4 regions of the Aeromonas molluscorum genome follow, and region 3 is predicted to be linked to each of the others. Evidence: predicted binding sites of a transcription regulator. Region 3 holds the regulator's gene; each other region holds the start of a gene.

Evidence for each region. The regulator sigma-54, encoded in region 3, starts transcription at its own class of promoters, with help from an activator protein. The targets are predictions, from matches to a motif close to TGGCACNGTTTTNGCTT.
Region 1: a site for sigma-54 is predicted at 1,705-1,721, ahead of ACSMDR_RS17285 (cytochrome ubiquinol oxidase subunit I). Genes of this name have one in related genera too.
Region 2: a site for sigma-54 is predicted at 2,042-2,058, ahead of fliE (flagellar hook-basal body complex protein FliE). Genes of this name have one in related genera too.
Region 4: a site for sigma-54 is predicted at 1,624-1,640, ahead of glnA (glutamate--ammonia ligase). Genes of this name have one in related genera too.

What each region holds. Positions count from the first base shown of each region.
Region 1 is NZ_JBPQCY010000002.1:1,441,879-1,446,090, forward strand. It holds gene ACSMDR_RS17275 (GNAT family N-acetyltransferase) at 1-151, shown strand, start outside; gene ACSMDR_RS17280 (aminotransferase-like domain-containing protein) at 204-1,646, opposite strand; gene ACSMDR_RS17285 (cytochrome ubiquinol oxidase subunit I) at 1,767-3,338, shown strand; gene cydB (cytochrome d ubiquinol oxidase subunit II) at 3,338-4,212, shown strand, end outside.
Region 2 is NZ_JBPQCY010000002.1:1,215,505-1,219,716, reverse strand. It holds gene fliF (flagellar basal-body MS-ring/collar protein FliF) at 1-1,583, opposite strand, end outside; gene fliE (flagellar hook-basal body complex protein FliE) at 1,685-2,002, opposite strand; gene ACSMDR_RS16200 (hypothetical protein) at 2,187-2,561, opposite strand; gene befA (beta cell expansion factor BefA) at 2,704-3,480, opposite strand; gene arsB (ACR3 family arsenite efflux transporter) at 3,699-4,212, opposite strand, start outside.
Region 3 is NZ_JBPQCY010000001.1:2,003,478-2,007,689, forward strand. It holds gene rapZ (RNase adapter RapZ) at 1-424, opposite strand, end outside; gene ptsN (PTS IIA-like nitrogen regulatory protein PtsN) at 472-918, opposite strand; gene hpf (ribosome hibernation promoting factor) at 921-1,208, opposite strand; gene ACSMDR_RS09920 (RNA polymerase factor sigma-54) at 1,230-2,669, opposite strand; gene lptB (LPS export ABC transporter ATP-binding protein) at 2,735-3,460, opposite strand; gene lptA (lipopolysaccharide transport periplasmic protein LptA) at 3,464-3,988, opposite strand; gene lptC (LPS export ABC transporter periplasmic protein LptC) at 3,975-4,212, opposite strand, start outside.
Region 4 is NZ_JBPQCY010000002.1:171,999-176,210, reverse strand. It holds gene typA (translational GTPase TypA) at 1-1,348, opposite strand, end outside; gene glnA (glutamate--ammonia ligase) at 1,698-3,107, shown strand; gene ACSMDR_RS11375 (DUF4124 domain-containing protein) at 3,208-3,762, shown strand; gene glnL (nitrogen regulation protein NR(II)) at 3,843-4,212, shown strand, end outside.

The DNA of each region.
Region 1 (4,212 bases), on a different contig from region 3:
CGGCAAGGCGCTGATCGTCCACTGTGACCATTGGGCAAAGGCGAAGGGGGCCAGCCAGCTCAAGTTGGAGGTCATGTCATTCAATGATCGAGCCCGATCGCTCTACGAGTCCCTGGGTTTCAAGCGACAGTCCGAGACCTATGCCAGATAGCGCCCTCTGACCGGCACCCTCCCTGTTCAACGGCATTGTCCGCAAGGCCCCGTCACGGGGCCTTGTCGTTTCCGGCATCCTGCTGGGGGGCGAGCTGCTGGTGGACCAGCGTCGCCAGCCGGACGAGGGCGGTTTCCAGTGCAAGGCTCCAGGGATGGGAGCTGTTGAGGCGCAGGCAGTGGTTGTACTGACCCTGGCTGGAGAACAGCGCCCCCGGCGCCAGCGAAAAGCCGCTCTCGATGGCGCTTGCATAGAGCGCACGGCCATCGAGGCGGGCGTCAAATTCCAGCCAGAGGAAGTAGCCGCCATCCGGGGCGCTGATGCGCACTTCGTCCTGGAAGAGGCGCAGCAGGGCCGCCCGCATCTGCTGCTGGCGCTGGGCCAGGGTGTGGCGCAGGCGGCGAAAGTGGGCATCCACCCCGCCCTGGCGCAGCATGTCGGCCAGCGCCAGCTGGCTCGGCACATTGGTCGACAGGGTCGACATCAGCTGCAGCCGCTGGATGCGCTCGGCGTGGCGCTTCGTCACCACCCAGCCGACCCGAAAGCCCGGCGCCAGGCATTTGGTCCAGGAGCCGCACAGCAGGCTCTCTCCCCGCGCATCCCAATGGGTGATGGGCCTTGGCCGCTCGCGCCCGAAGTAAAGCTCGGCGTAGACGTCGTCCTCCACCAGAGGCACCTCATGGGCGTTGAGCAACGCCATCAGTTCCTGCTTGTGGCCATCCGGCATGGTGTGACCGAGGGGGTGCTGGACGTTGCCCATCAGCCAGCACGCCTTGATGGGGCGCTGGGCGAGGGCCTCCTCCAGCAGGGCGAGATCGATGCCCACCCCGGGGATCACGGGTATTTCCACCACCTTGAGCTTGAGCCTCTCTATGGCCTGCAGGGCGCCGTAGAAGGTGGGGGACTCCACCACCACCCAGTCCCCGGGCTCGGTCAGCACCTGCAAGCTTAAGGAGAGCGCCTCCATGGCGCCCGTGGTGATGATGATCTGCTGGGGATCCACCGCCATCCCCTCGCTGGCGTAACGCTGGGCGATGGCGCGGCGCAGCGCCTCGTTGCCGGGAGGCAGATCTGCCACCGTGCTGAAGGGGTCGAGGCGGCGCATGCAGCTTGCCAGGGCCCGGCCGAGCTGGGGGTGGGGGAAGAGGGCGGGATCCGCCACCGCGAGCCCCAGCGGCACCAGCTTCCGGGACTTGCTCGCCTGCAACACCTCGAACACCAGATCGTTGATGTCCACCGAGCCGCTGTAGCGGGCCTGCTGGGCCGTGCCGGCGGGCAGCGGGGAGGTGGCGGCCTTGACGTAGTAGCCGGACTTGGGTCTGGCCAGGATGAGGCCGCGGCTTTCCAGCAGCTGATAGGCCTGGAGCACCGTCATGGGGCTGAGGCCATGTGTCTTGCAGCTCTGGCGGATGGAGGGGATGCGCTCCCCCGGCTGCCAGAGGCCGCTCTCTATCTGCTGCTGCAACAAGGCAGCCAGCTGACCGTAACGGGACATGGTGGGCTCAAACTGTTATAGGTGGATTTCACTATAACTGCATCTGTTATAGGTGTCATGGCACGTGTTGTACTTAACGGGCGAAAACCTGCCTGTTAAATGCAACATAGAGAGTCATGCATGATAAGCCTGGATGATGTGGTCAGCCTCTCCCGAATACAGTTCGGCGCGACGGCGATGTTCCACTTTCTGTTTGTGCCCCTCACCCTGGGGCTGTCCTGGATCCTGGTGATCGCCGAGTCGGCCTACGTGATGACCGGCAAGGTGATCTACAGGGACATCACCCGCTTCTGGGGCAAGCTGTTCGGTATCAACTTCGTCATGGGGGTCACCACCGGCATCACGTTGGAGTTCCAGTTCGGCACCAACTGGGCCTACTACTCCCACTATGTCGGCGACATCTTCGGCACCCCGCTGGCGGTGGAGGGGCTGATGGCCTTCTTCCTGGAGTCCACCCTGGTGGGCCTGTTCTTCTTCGGCTGGGACAAGCTCTCCCGGGGTCAGCACCTGCTGGTGACCATGCTGGTGGCGATCGGCTCCAACCTCTCCGCCCTCTGGATCCTCATCGCCAACGGCTGGATGCAAAACCCGGTGGGGGCCGAGTTCAACCCCATGACGATGCGCATGGAGCTGGTGGACGTAGGGGCGGTGATCTTCAACCCGGTGGCCCAGGTCAAGTTCGTCCACACGGTGGCGGCGGGCTATGTGGCGGCCTCCCTATTCGTGATGGGGGTGAGCAGCTGGTATCTGCTGCGCCGCATGGAGGTGCGCTTCGCCCTGCGATCCTTCGCCATCGCCTCGGGTTTTGGTCTGGCCGCCATCCTCTCCGTCATCGTGCTGGGGGACGAGTCGGGCTATCGCTCCGGCGAGGTGCAGAAGGTCAAGCTGGCTGCCATCGAGGCGGAGTGGGAGACCGAACCCGCCCCTGCCTCCTTCACCCTGTTCGGCCTGCCGGATCAGCGCGCCGAGACCACTCACGCCGCGGTCAAGATACCCTATCTGATGGGCATCATCGCCACCCGCTCTCTGGATGAGCAGGTGACGGGTTTGAAAGATCTGAAAGCGCAGCACGAGGTGCGCATTCGCAGCGGCATGCTTGCCCACGACGCCCTGGAGGCGCTGCGCTCAGACGGCAGCAATGCCGAGGCCCGCGCCACCTTCGAGCGCCACCGCGCGGATCTCGGCTACGGCCTGCTGCTGACCCCCTACGCCAAGGAGATTGGCAAGGCGGACGAAGGGGCCATAGCCCGGGCGGTGGACGACTCCATCCCCCAGGTGGCGCCGCTCTTTTGGAGCTTCCGGCTGATGGTGGGGATAGGTGTGGTGCTGCTCGGGCTCTTTGGTGCCGCCTTCCTGCAACTGTGCCGGGGCAAGCTGGTGCAATCGACCCGCCTGCTCAAGGCGCTGTTCTGGAGCATACCGCTGCCCTGGATTGCCATCGAGGCGGGCTGGTTCGTGGCGGAGTTCGGCCGCCAGCCCTGGACCATCAGCGACGTGCTGCCGGTGTCGGCCTCCGTCTCCTTGCTGCAACCTGGGCAACTCTGGTTCAGCCTGATCGCCATCTTCCTCATTTACAGCAGCCTGCTGGTGGTGGAGCTGTTCTTGTTGCGTCATGTGATCCGCAAAGGGCCCGCCAGCCTGCAGACGGGTCGTTATCAAGGTGAAGTGTTGAAAAACGGGAGTCCCGTCTGATGGATTACGAAACCCTGAAACTCGTCTGGTGGGGGCTGGTGCTCTTCCTGCTCATCGGCTTCGTGGTGATGGATGGCTTCGATCTCGGGGTCGGCATGCTGCTCCCCGTGGTGGCCAACACCGATGAGGAGCGGCGGGTGCTGCTCAACAGCGTGGGGCCGGTGTGGGAGGGCAACCAGGTGTGGCTCATCGCCGGTGCCGGCACCCTGTTCGCCGCCTGGCCCCTGGTCTACGCCGCCTCCTTCTCGGCGCTCTATGTGCCCTTCATGTTCCTGCTGTTCGGCCTCTTCCTGCGCCCGGTGGGGTTTGACTATCGCAGCAAGCTGCCGGACCCCCTGTGGCGCAGCTGGTGGGACAGGGCCCTGGTGATGGGGGCCCTGCTGCCGACCCTGGTGTTTGGCGCGACCCTCGGCTTCTTGTTGCAAGGGCTGCCGTTTCGCTTCGACTCGGCCCTGCGCATCCACTACGGCGCCTTCGATTTCAACTGGCCGCTGCTGTTGACCTGCATGGGCACGGCGCTGGCCCTGCTGATGCTCCATGGCTGCAGCTTCCTGCAGTGCAAGACCCAAGGGGTGATAGCACAGCGCTGCGCCCGCCAGAGCCGCTGGCTCGGCCCATTGGCGAGCATTCTCTTTGCCCTCGGCGGTTTCTGGCTCAGCCAGATGCGCGGTTACCGGATAGCGGAGATAGGGGATCTCAACAGCGCCCTCACCCCCCTGATGAAGCAGGTGGTGACGGCGCCGGATGGCTGGTTTGGCAACTTCGTGGCACACCCCGTGCTCTGGGCAGTGCCGGCCCTGGGCCTCGCGCTGCCGCTCTTGAGCACGCTGGCAAGTGCCCTTGGCCGGGGGCGGCTCGCCATCGTCGCCAGTGG
Region 2 (4,212 bases), on a different contig from region 3:
AGGTGGCCATCGCGCACCCCGAAGATGGGCTCTGCCTCGGCTTGGGCCGCCAGCAGACTCAGTTCGTCGTCGCCGCCCAGCACTATGCTGTTGTCCAGATCCAGCTCGCCATCGGGTCTGACATCCGGGTAGAGCAGGCGCTTGAGCATGGGCCGTACCACAGTCACGATGAGCACTATGATGACCAGCACTGAGGCGGCGATACGCACCGCGCGCCAGAACCAGGGCTCCTCATAGATCGGCAGATCCGGCATCACGTCCAGCTCGGGGCGGTTGAAGGGGATGGCGACCACTTCCAGGGTATCACCCCGGGTCACATCGAACCCCAAACCACCACTGATGAGGCGACGCAAGGTATCAATCTCTCCCTGGCTGCGTGGCTCGCGGGTGACGGCGCCATCGGCACCGGTGATCGACTTGTAATCCACCGCCACCGACACCGTCATGCGGCGAATGCCGCCCATCTGACGTCGGGTATGGCTGACGGTGGTATCGAGTTCGTAGTTGCGGGTCGCCTCTTTGCGCGAACGACCGGCGCTGGCACCGCCCTCGCCCCCATCGGCCTTCTCCGGAATACCTGAGGCGGCGGGTGGCTGGTTGGAGAGGGCACCAGGAATACCGCCATTGGCACCGCTGGCACTGTTCTCTTCCAGGGTCATCTCGGAGCGCACCGCAGGCAGGTCCGGGTTGTAGGTCTTGCGGGTCTGCTCCTGCTGGGAGAAGTCCAGGGCCAAGTCCACCTCGGCGGTGTAGTTGTCCATCCCGAGCACGGGGATCAGGATGGCGTCAATTTTCTGTTTGTACTCCAGCTCCTGCTTCTGCTGCATGGCAAATTCTTTGCGGGTCTGGGCGGAGACCGGATCCTGGGAGCCGGAGTTGAGCAGGCGACCACTCTGATCGGTGACAGTCACCCGGGTTGGCTCCAGACCGTGAACGGCGGAGGCGACCATGTCGACGATGGAGTCCACCTCTCCCTGACCCAACGCCGAGCCCTTGAGGGTCAACACCACGGTGGCACTGGGTTTGCGCTCGTTGCGGGCGAACACATTGTCTTTGGGAATGGCCAGCAACACCTGGGCCTTGGCCACGTTCTGGAACTGTTCGATGGCGCTGGCGAGCTGGCGCTCGCGGCTGAGTTTGAGGCGCTCAGATTCCATGCGCTGACTGACGCCGAAGCTGGAATCCTTGAGCAAGATGGCCTCGCCATCATTGCTGCTGGCGCTGTTGGTACCTAACCCTGCCCGGGTCAACCGCAGTCTGATGTCGCCGTAGTTTTCGGCGCTGACCAGCACGCTCTTGCCATCGACCTGATAGGGGATCTTCTGCTGATCCAGATAGTCGAGGGTGGAGACCAGCTCCTCGGTGCTATAGGTGCCAAGGGGCCGCATCTCCGGCTCCTTGCCCCACAGCAGGATGAAGACGGCGATGGCCAGGCAGATGGCCAGCCCCAGGATCAGGGTGATCTGGCGCAGCACGTCGCTGTTGGAGAGGAACCCCAGCGCCGAACTCTTCTGTTCATTCTCGTCAAGGGCACTCGCCCCTTCATGGTTGATCAGCAGATCGCCATTTTGATCGTTAGCCACGGGTCAGATCCTTATCTTCTGGTCTGGTTCATGAGAAAGGGAGGGAGAGAGGAAGGAAAATGCGCTCTCCAGTACCTGGCCAAATAGCAAAATCAACACCCTTAAACCGGCATGTTCATGATGGTCTTGTAGGCATCGACCATCTTGTTGCGCACCTGTACCGTCGCCTCGAAGGCGATGGAAGCTTTCTGGCCGGCGATCATCACATCGGAGAGATCCACCGATTTGTCACCCATGTCGAGCCGGGTGCGCAAGTCGTTGGCATTGCCCTGCAAGCCATTGACATTGCCAAGGGCCTGTTGCAGCAGCTGGCCAAAATCCGAACTGACCTGACCGCTTGGCTGACTGATTGCAGGAATACCCGCTTCCACCTTGAGCGCCTGCATCTCTTGCATCAGGCTGCTTGCACTAATTTCCATTGCTCTTCCCCAGACAAATCATTGACGCTGGCAAGAGATAAGCAATAAGAGTGCCAACCAGGGTGATTCGCTGCGCATCCGGAAGCTGGAGCAGCGGCGCCCTCAGCCCTGCAGGGCCTCCCGGTACTGCACGCGGAGCCTGGCTGACGCACTCGTCTCGCGGCGTAGCCAGCACTAGCAAGTGCTATCCGAGCAGCAACCGCAGATAGCTGAGGTGCAGATCCCTGTGCTCGTCGGCGGGCAGCTTGACCAGCACCTCATCGTGGAGATAGCGGCTCTTGGCATCGGTTTGTCCCGGATCCACCAGCCCCACCTCCACCAGCTTGGCGACGATGGCAACCGCCAGGGCCATGCACTCCGCACTCTCCCGCCCCCAACCAAAACCGCCATCATGATCAAACAAATCTGGGCGAGCCAGGAGGGGGACGACCTCCTCTCCCCAGACCCAGAAGACCATGGGGCTCCCCTCTTGCAGGCGTAGGTAGATGCTCTGTCTATCCCATTCCCGCTGTTGCACTGCGGCGCTATCCTGTCCAGCCGATGTGGGCTCCTGCTCCATCTTGCACTCCTTGTCTTTCCGATAGCTGTGATTTGCCCATGAAAAAGAGGGCTCAAGGCCCTCTTTTACTGCAAGTAGCGTCATTTAAACAGACAGTATTTCAATATGATATAAGAAAATTGCAGCAAAACTTTCCAGATGGCTACTGCTTGTTCAGATCATCATCCAGCCAGTACTTGGAACCCGCAATACTGGCGGCGAGCAACAGGCCTTTTTCGCCAATCTGGTAGATCGCCATGCCGCCATTGTACTTGGCGGTGAGTCCGGCGCTCTCTTCGCCTGCCACGGCCCCCACCTCGGAGGTCGCCTCCCAGCCCTGATGGACGAAGGCATCAAACCTGGCCTTGTCCTCAAACAGGATCACCTGTTGATAGAACTTGCCCCCCAGGCCTGCGGAGAGGCCGCCACCGAACATCTTCATGTAGGTACGGTTGTTATCCTGGCGGCTGACAGCCACCCCGGCCCCCTGGTTGGTGCTGAGCATCAGGGAAAACTTGCGAGAATCAAACACCGCGTAGCCATAGGCATTGTCAAACAGCAGCTTGGCTGAAGGCTGCTCATTGAACAGCCGAACCAGAGCCGTATCGGCCATGGTGTCGAGGGCGCTACGGGCCTGCTCTGCCGTCGTGGGCTCGACCATCTCATCGAGCTTCTTGTCTGCAACCGTCAGCCACTCCTTGCTGGTCGCCACGCTCTTGTCGGTCCACTCCCCTGCGGTGTTGAACGCCTCCTCCCCCCACTGGGAGGCGGAGTCCCAAGTCTGTTTGGAGAAATCGCTGACATCACGCCACGCCTCCTTGCTGGTCTCACTCACGGCCTCGCCCAGATCGGAGGCGGCGCTCTTGAGCTTGTCCCAATCGGCATGACCGGGCATGGCCACCAATGCCACCATGAGCAGGGGCAGAGTTCGCATCTTCATGACTATCTCCATATCAGATACCCGCAAGGGGCGAGAAGCTGTTTGCCCCCTTAGCATACACCGCCAGGGAGCTCGGCACAGCCCCGCAGGGGCCAAGCCCCTGTTTTCCCGGTCGTTTGTTGATCAGGGGTACAGGCTGTGCACCCAGCGCCAGAGTGCGCAATAGCATGCCTGGCGGGGCGCTTGCCAGATGGCGATAGAGAGTGATCAGGTGTCGCTCATGAGTGAGTCTGCGGAGTCACATAATTGCGCTTCATTCTCAAGGCGACATTGACCAGGGCGATCAGCACGGGCACCTCCACCAGCGGGCCTATGACGCCGGCGAAGGCCTGATCCGAACTCAAGCCAAACACGGCGATGGAGACCGCAATGGCCAGCTCGAAGTTGTTGCCGGTGGCGGTAAAGGCGATGGAGGCGTTCTTGTCATAGGGAATGCCCAGCTTCTTGCCCACCAGGAAGCTGGTGAAGAACATCAGCACAAAGTAGACCACCAGGGGCACGGCGACCCGCAGCACATCCATGGGCAGCTCGACGATCATCTCCCCCTTGAGGCTGAACATCAGCACGATTGTGGCCAAGAGGGCGATCAACGTGATGGGGGAGATGGCCGGAATGAAGCGCTCGCTGTACCACTTCTCCCCTTTTGCCTTGACCAGATAGTGACGGCTCAAAAAGCCTGCCAGGAAAGGAATGCCGAGATAAATCAACACGCTCTGCGCGATATCCAGCATG
Region 3 (4,212 bases):
TGAGCCCTGTGGTGTCGATGCGCAGATCGGCGCTGGCCGAGATCGGCGCCAGCAGGTGGGTCTCCTCACGGATCGCCTCGTCCAACGAGAGACTCTTGCGTGACAGCGGGTGCAGCCGGCGGCTTTCGCCGTAACGCTTGAGCAGGGTGCTGTTCTCCGCATCGAAGAAGAAGCTGCTGTACTGCACCCGACCATCATTGCGCACCTGCGCCAGTAGCGTATCGAGCCGCTCCGGATCGCTGGGCAAATTACGCACATCTATGCTGACCGCCAGCTTGTCGTACTGACTCTGTACCGAGACGATCAGCTGGGGTAACAAATTGACCGGCAGGTTGTCGACACAGTAATACCCGAGATCTTCCAGTACCCGCAGGGCGACTGTCTTGCCCGACCCGGATCGGCCACTGACTACGATGAGCTGCATCTTGCGCCCTCCCACAACAAGGAATGATTAGAGCTGAGTGATGCCCATCAGGCGGAGATCATGATCTGATAGAGATCATCATCGCTGCTGGCCTGGCGCAACTGGCGGCATACCGCCTTGTCACCAAGTTTGGATGCCATCAGGGAGAGAGTCTTGAGGTGCTGCTTGCACTCACTCTCCGGCACCAGCAAGGCAAAGAGCAGATCGACAGGCTGATTGTCGATGGAATCGAAGGGAATGGGGTCTGCGAAGGTCATCAGGACAGCCGTTGGCGGAAACTCGTCACCGATACGGCCGTGGGGAATGGCAATCCCGGCACCGATGCCGGTACTGCCCATCTTTTCGCGGGCAAGCAGACATTCGAACAGAGCCTGGCGTGAGGTCCCCAGCCGCTCGGCGGCCAGTTCGCTGATGATTTCCAGGGCGCGTTTCTTGCTGGTACAAGGGACCGCACTCTTGGTGCAGTCCCGACTCAGTATGTGTTCAAGTTGCATAGTTATTTTTGATTTAACTTGTCTTTGTGCTTGATGATCTGTCGATCAAGTTTGTCGAGCAGGGTATCGATCGCGGCATACATATCTGCATGCTGTGAGTTGGCGAACACTTCGCCCCCACTGACGTGTAGCTTGGCTTCGGCAATCTGGTTCAGTTTTTCTACGCTCAATACCACATGAACATTGTTGATCTGGTCAAAGTGACGCTCGAGTCTGGCAAACTTGGTATTCACATAATCACGTAGCGCTTCGGTGATCTCTACGTGGTGTCCGGTCAAGTTAATTTGCATAACGTCTTCCTTTTGTTTTGCCTAAACCAGGCATTTGCGCTGATTGGACGGTGGTATCAACAAGGATTCACGGTATTTGGCGATCGTGCGTCGTGCCACCATAATACCCTGTTCGGCCAACAAATCCGCGATCTTGCTATCACTTAACGGTTTCGCCGGGTTCTCCGCCGTCACCAGCTTCTTGATCAGGGCGCGAATTGCAGTCGATGAGCATTCACCTCCTCCTTCGGTATTGACGTGACTTGAGAAGAAATATTTCAGTTCGAAGATGCCGCGCGGGGTATGCATGTACTTCTGGGTCGTCACCCGGGAAATAGTCGATTCATGCATCTCGACCGCCTCGGCGATGTCGTTGAGCACCATGGGTTTCATGGCCTCTTCGCCATATTCAAAAAACCCCTGCTGCTGCTCCACTATGCAAGTGGCTACTTTCAGCAAAGTTTCATTGCGGCTCTCCAGACTCTTGATGAACCATTTTGCATCTTGCAGATGGGAGCGAATGAATTGGGTATCCTGGCTGGTACGCGCCTGGCGGGCCATGGCCGCATAGGTCTCATTGACCCGAATGCGCGGTGCAGAATCCGGATTGAGCTCCACCACCCAGCGATTCTGACGCTTGATGACAGACACATCCGGGATCACATATTGAGAGTCACTCTGCACTACCCTGTTGCCGGGCCTCGGCTCGAGCTGCTGAATAAGGTCGATGACCTCCTTGAGATCCCCCTCCTTGAGGCGGGTCTTGCGCGCCAGGGTGCGATAGTCACGATTGCCCAGCAAATCCATGTGCTCACCAATCACCTCCCGCGCCTCGGCCAGCCAGGGCAGATCTGGGCTGAATTGGCCAAGCTGGATCAACAGACACTCTTGCACAGAGCGCGCGGCGATACCGACCGGATCGAAATGCTGCACCCGCTTGAGCACGGCTTCAACCTCGTCGAGCTCTACTTCAACCTCTTCGCTGGTCACCGCCTGCCGAATATCCTCCAGGGTACTGGTCAGGTAACCGGACTCGTCAATGCCATCGATGATGGCCAGGGCGATGGCGGCATCAACATCGCTAAAAGGGGTGAGTCGCATCTGCCACAGCAGGTAATCTTGCAGGTTCTCGGTGGTTTCACCTTGGTATACGCTGTCTTCTCCCTCAAAGACAGGACCCGCACTCTGACCGGTACCGGCGGAGTAGACGTCATCCCAGCTGCTGTCGACCGGCAACTCATCGGGCATCTGTTCCTGGGCCATGGCATCGCTGCTGTCGAGCTGACTCTCGTCTTGCTTGACCTCTGCATGGGTCTCCTGCAGCTCGGCCTCTTCTTGCTCGAGCAGGGGGTTGTTGTCGAGGGCTTGCTGGATCTCCTGCTGAAGTTCCAATGTGGAGAGCTGGAGCAGACGAATCGCTTGTTGTAACTGTGGCGTCATGGTCAATTGCTGACCGAGGCGCAACTGGAGTGTCGGCTTCATCTACGTCGGGATATCCTTATATTCAGCGAGGCGGTCATCAGCAAGCAAAGGGCAATTTCCCCTTACTATAGACTGAATTGATCGCCCAAATAGACACGCTTGACCTGTTCATCGGCCAGGATCTCGGCAGGAGTGCCTTCCGCTATCATCTGGCCATGGCTGACGATATAGGCCTTCTCACATACGTCCAGCGTCTCTCGCACGTTGTGGTCCGTGATAAGCACACCCAAGCCCCGTTCCTTGAGGTGCTGGATGATCTTCTTGATGTCGATGACTGAGATGGGATCCACCCCGGCAAAGGGTTCATCCAGCAGGATGAAGCGCGGTTCGGCGGCCAGGGCGCGGGCGATCTCGACCCGGCGGCGCTCGCCACCGGACAAGCTCTGGCCCAGGTTGTCGCGAATGTGGGTGATGCTGAACTCTTCCAGCAGCTGCTCAACCTTGTCTTCGCGCTCCTCCCGACTCAACTCCTTGCGGGTCTGCATGACCCCCATGAGGTTGTCATAGACGGAGAGACGGCGAAAGATGGACGCTTCCTGAGGCAAATAGCCGATGCCATTGCGGGCACGGATATGCATGGGCTGCAGACTGATATCCTGCTCATCTATGGTGATGAGGCCCGCATCGCGCTGCACCAGGCCGACGATCATGTAAAAAGAGGTGGTTTTGCCCGCACCGTTAGGACCGAGCAGGCCCACTATTTGACCGGTACCAACTTCCAGGCTGACATCACTGACCACCATGCGCTTTTTGTAGCTCTTCTGCAGCCCTGCTGCTTTCAACACGGCCATGATTTATTTGTCCTGCTTCTTGTCGGCGGGCTTGTCGAAGTTCTCAACCTGGTCAGGCAGGAACACCGTCTTGACGCGATTGGTCTCACCCTTGCTCTCGGCAATCATCTTCTGCTTGACGATGTCGTAGCGGATGAGGTCCCCGTTGACCTGGCTGTCCTCCTGCTTGAGCTCGCCATTGCCAGTGATGGTCACCAGACGGTTTTTCAGCTCATAGCGAATGCTGTCACCGTGCGCATTGACCGGCTTGCCGTTGTCCAGGATCTGGAAGAAGGTGGCTGGCTTGCCATAGGCTGTCATCACCTCGGCCCCCCGCTCGCCGGAGCGGATCACCACGACCTTGTCGGCCTTAATCTTGATGGTGCCCTGGGTAATGATCACATCATCACTGAAGGTGACACGGTTGTCCTGCATCTCGGCGATCTGCTTGACTGCATCCACATACACCTTCTCGGCGAAGTCGGACTCTTTAGCATTGACGCCGCCACACAGCAGCAGCGCCAGGACGGCCAGGTTAACGTTTTTCATTGAAATAGATGGCATGACCTTGATCCAGTAATTCGAAATATTTGCGATCCAGATGGCCCTTCAGGCCCACGCCCTCGGTCTGGAACTCTTTGGCGACTATGTTGACCTGCCGATTACTTCTCACATCCTGAGTCACCAAGTCCAGCTCCAGATAGGGTGTATCCAGGGTGGAAATGAAGGAGGTAGGCAAGAGGCCATCGAGATGCACCTTGTCACGCAGTATC
Region 4 (4,212 bases), on a different contig from region 3:
CGATCAGGCCACGGCTCGGGATCATGAAGTCAAGACGGACACGACCCTTGCCATCCGGAGTCATGTTGGTCATCTCGCCCTTACGCAGGCCGAGCTGTTCCATGACAGAACCCTGGTGGGCTTCTTCCACGTCGACAGTCACAGTTTCAAACGGCTCGTGCAACACGCCATCCACGGTGCGCAGGATAACTTCCGGACGGGATACCGCCAGCTCGTAGCCTTCGCGACGCATGTTTTCAATCAGGATGGAAAGGTGCAGTTCACCACGGCCGGAAACGCGGAACTTGTCCGGATCTTCGGTCTCTTCCACGCGCAGGGCCACGTTGTGGACCAGCTCCTGGTTCAGACGCTCCATGATGTTGCGGGAGGTCACGAACTTGCCTTCTTTACCGGCGAACGGTGAGGTGTTGACCTGGAAGGTCATGTTCACGGTCGGCTCGTCGACGGAGAGTGCCGGCAGGGCTTCAACAGCATTGTTGTCACAGATGGTGTCGGAGATTTTCAGCTCGCCCAGACCGGTGATGGCAATGATGTCGCCCGCTTGCGCGTCAACAACTTCGGTACGGGACAGACCCAGGTAGCCAAGTACCTGACCGACTTTGCCGGTACGGGTCTTGCCGTTGGCACCAACGACGGTGACTTGCTGGTTGGTTTTGACGCGACCACGGCTGATACGGCCGATACCGATGACACCCACGTAGGAGTTGTAGTCCAGCTGGGAGATCTGCATCTGGAAGGCACCGGCAGGGTCACCCTTCGGCTGCTCCACGTTGTCAACGATGGCCTGGAACAGGGGTTCCATGTTGTCGGACTCAACGTTTTGGTCCATGGTGGCCCAACCGTTCAGTGCAGAGGCGTAGACAACTTTGAAGTCCAGCTGCTCATCGGTGGCACCCAGGTTGTCGAACAGATCGAAGACCTGATCCATTACCCAGTCAGGACGAGCACCCGGACGGTCAATCTTGTTGATGACGACGATCGGCTTCAGACCCTGGGCGAATGCTTTTTGGGTGACGAAACGGGTTTGCGGCATAGGGCCGTCAACGGCATCCACCAGCAGCAACACGGAGTCAACCATGGACATGACACGCTCTACTTCACCACCGAAGTCGGCGTGACCCGGAGTATCAACGATGTTGATGCGGTAGTCTTTCCAACGGATTGCAGTGTTCTTGGCGAGAATGGTAATACCACGTTCTTTTTCCAGATCGTTGGAATCCATCAGACGCTCTTGACCATCAGTGGTACGGTCGAGGGTTCCAGACTGCTGCAGCAGCTTATCAACCAGGGTAGTTTTGCCGTGGTCTACGTGCGCAATAATCGCAATATTGCGTAAATTCTCTAACATTCTCGCCTCAATCACCGGGTAAAATTGGGCGCTAATTGTACTCTCGCCTTTGTGATCTGCCTAGCAGAATCGCAGTAGATTCACGCACGGCAATGGATCTGGATCATAGACCCGAGCCAACAAGCCTGTTTAGATGGGGATCCTGCCCCCTTGCACTTGTTTGGCGCACCAAAACGATCCCCAGTAGCACCAATTTGGTGCAATGTGGCGCAGAACCAGCAGATTTTGGGACGCCAAGATGCGGCAACTGCCCTGAAATCAGGCTGTCACAAACTTGGCACGATACTCGCTTAGTGTGAAATCGATGACGAATTCACCCAAAGAGTTTTAACACCGGAGGTTACTTAGCATGTCAGCTCAGAACGTAATGGCCTTGATCCAGGAACATGAAGTCAAGTTTGTCGACCTGCGCTTTACCGACACCAAGGGTAAAGAGCAGCACGTTTCCATTCCTTCCCACCAGGTCAACGAAGAGTTCTTCGAAGACGGCAAAATGTTCGATGGTTCCTCCATCGGCGGCTGGAAAGGCATTAACGAGTCTGACATGGTGCTGATGCCGGATGCGGCCTCCGCCAAGCTGGATCCGTTCACCGAAGAGACCACTCTGAACATCGTCTGTGACATCCTGGAACCGGCCACCATGCAAGGCTACGATCGCGACCCGCGCTCCATCGCCAAACGTGCCGAAGACTTCCTGAAGTCCAGCGGCATTGCCGATACCGTCCTGTTTGGACCGGAACCCGAATTCTTCATGTTCGACAACATCACCTTCTCGAACACCATGGGCCACAGCTTCGTCAAGATCGAATCCGAAGAAGCCGCTTGGAACTCAGGCACCGCCTACGAGCACGGCAACAAGGGGCACCGTCCCTTCGTCAAGGGTGGTTACTTCCCGGTTGCACCGGTTGACTCCTCCCAGGACATCCGCGCCGCCATGTGTCTGGTGCTGGAAGAGATGGGCCAGGTGGTCGAAGCGCACCACCATGAGGTGGCTACCGCCGGTCAGAACGAGATCGCCACTCGCTTCAATACCCTCACCCTGAAGGCTGATGAAGTCCAGGTGCTGAAGTACGTGATCCACAACGTGGCCCACGCCTACAACAAGACTGTTACCTTCATGCCAAAACCCATGTTCGGTGACAACGGCTCCGGCATGCACTGCCACCAGTCCCTGGCCAAAGATGGCGTCAACCTGTTCGCTGGCGACTTGTATGGCGGCTTGTCCGAAATGGCGCTGCACTACATCGGCGGCATCATCAAGCACGCCAAGGCCATCAACGCCTTCGCCAACCCGACCACCAACTCCTACAAGCGTCTGGTACCAGGCTACGAAGCACCGGTCATGCTGGCTTACTCTGCCCGCAACCGTTCCGCTTCCATCCGTATCCCGGTCGTACCTAGCCCGAAAGCCCGCCGTATCGAAGTGCGCTTCCCGGATCCGGCCGCCAACCCTTACCTGGCCTTCGCAGCCCAGCTGATGGCCGGTCTGGACGGTATCATCAACAAGATCCACCCGGGCGATGCCATGGACAAGAACTTGTACGATCTGCCGCCGGAAGAAGCAGCAGAAGTGCCGACCGTTGCCGGCTCTCTGGACGAAGCCCTGGCTGGTCTGGACGCGGACCGCGAGTTCCTGACCCGCGGCGGCGTGTTCAGCGACGACTTCATCAACTCCTACCTGGAGCTGAAGCAGCATGAAGTGGACCGCGTACGCATGACCCCGCACCCGCTGGAGTTCGAACTGTACTACTCTGTCTAACAGATACAGTCAGAACCCAATGCATACAAAACCCGCCTCATGGCGGGTTTTTTCTCTGATAGGCTTTAAGCGGGATCCCACCAAGGAGAGATGGATGAGAATGAGCCGCTATGCCGGGTTCTTGCTGCTGGTCTGCCTGAGCGCCCAGGGTGCCAAGATCTACTCCTGGATCGACAATCGGGGGATCACTCACTACACCAGTGCCCCTCCCGCCGGCCAGCAAACCCAGGAGATCGATCTGCGAGTCGCACCTCTGGTTGGCACAACCACCCACTCGGTACAGGTCGATAATTACAACCACCTCATTGGCGCCGATATCAAGCAGGCCGAACTGGCCATCTCCCTGCTGTCCCCCGAACCAGACAGCACCCTGCGCGACAACACAGGCAACATAGTGTTTGAAGCCCAGGTCACTCCCGTCCCGCCGACCCAGTACGACTTGCGCCTGTTGCTCGATGGCAAGGAGCGGGGCCGGGCTCACAACACGCTGATGATCCGCCTGGAAAATCTGGATCGGGGCACCCATAGGGTGCAGCTCGAGCTACTGGCAAAAGACGGTACGATCCTTGCTAAATCAGATGTTGTGACTTTCTATCTGCACAGAACCAGAGCCAATCAGGCAGCCAACCCGGGCCCTGCGCCTCATAAAGGGTGATCCTCTGCACCTATGCGGGTAGACTGAATGCACTATATTGGTGCATTGCCGGTGTGTAGCACCGTTTTAGGGAGAAACCTGTGCCAGTCCGCTCGGATCAAGCCAAGACATTACTCGACAACCTGCTGACCGCCGTCATTCTGATGGACGAGCGCCTCTGCATTCAGCACGTCAATCCTGCGGCTGAGCAGTTGCTCTCCCTCAGTCAACGCCGGCTGATCGGGCTGGAACTGCCCCATCTGCTGGAGCACATCTCCCTCGACTTGCAACGCTTTCGCCAATGCCTCATCTCGGGGCAAGGCTTCACCGACAGTGAAGTGACGCTCGTCGTGGAAGGAGAGCCTCGCCTGGTCGAACTCAGTGCCAGCCCCCTGGCCGACCATGAGCAGCGCTTGATAGTGGTTGAGCTGCGCAAGATCGATCAGCAGAAGAAGATCAGTCAGGAGTTGC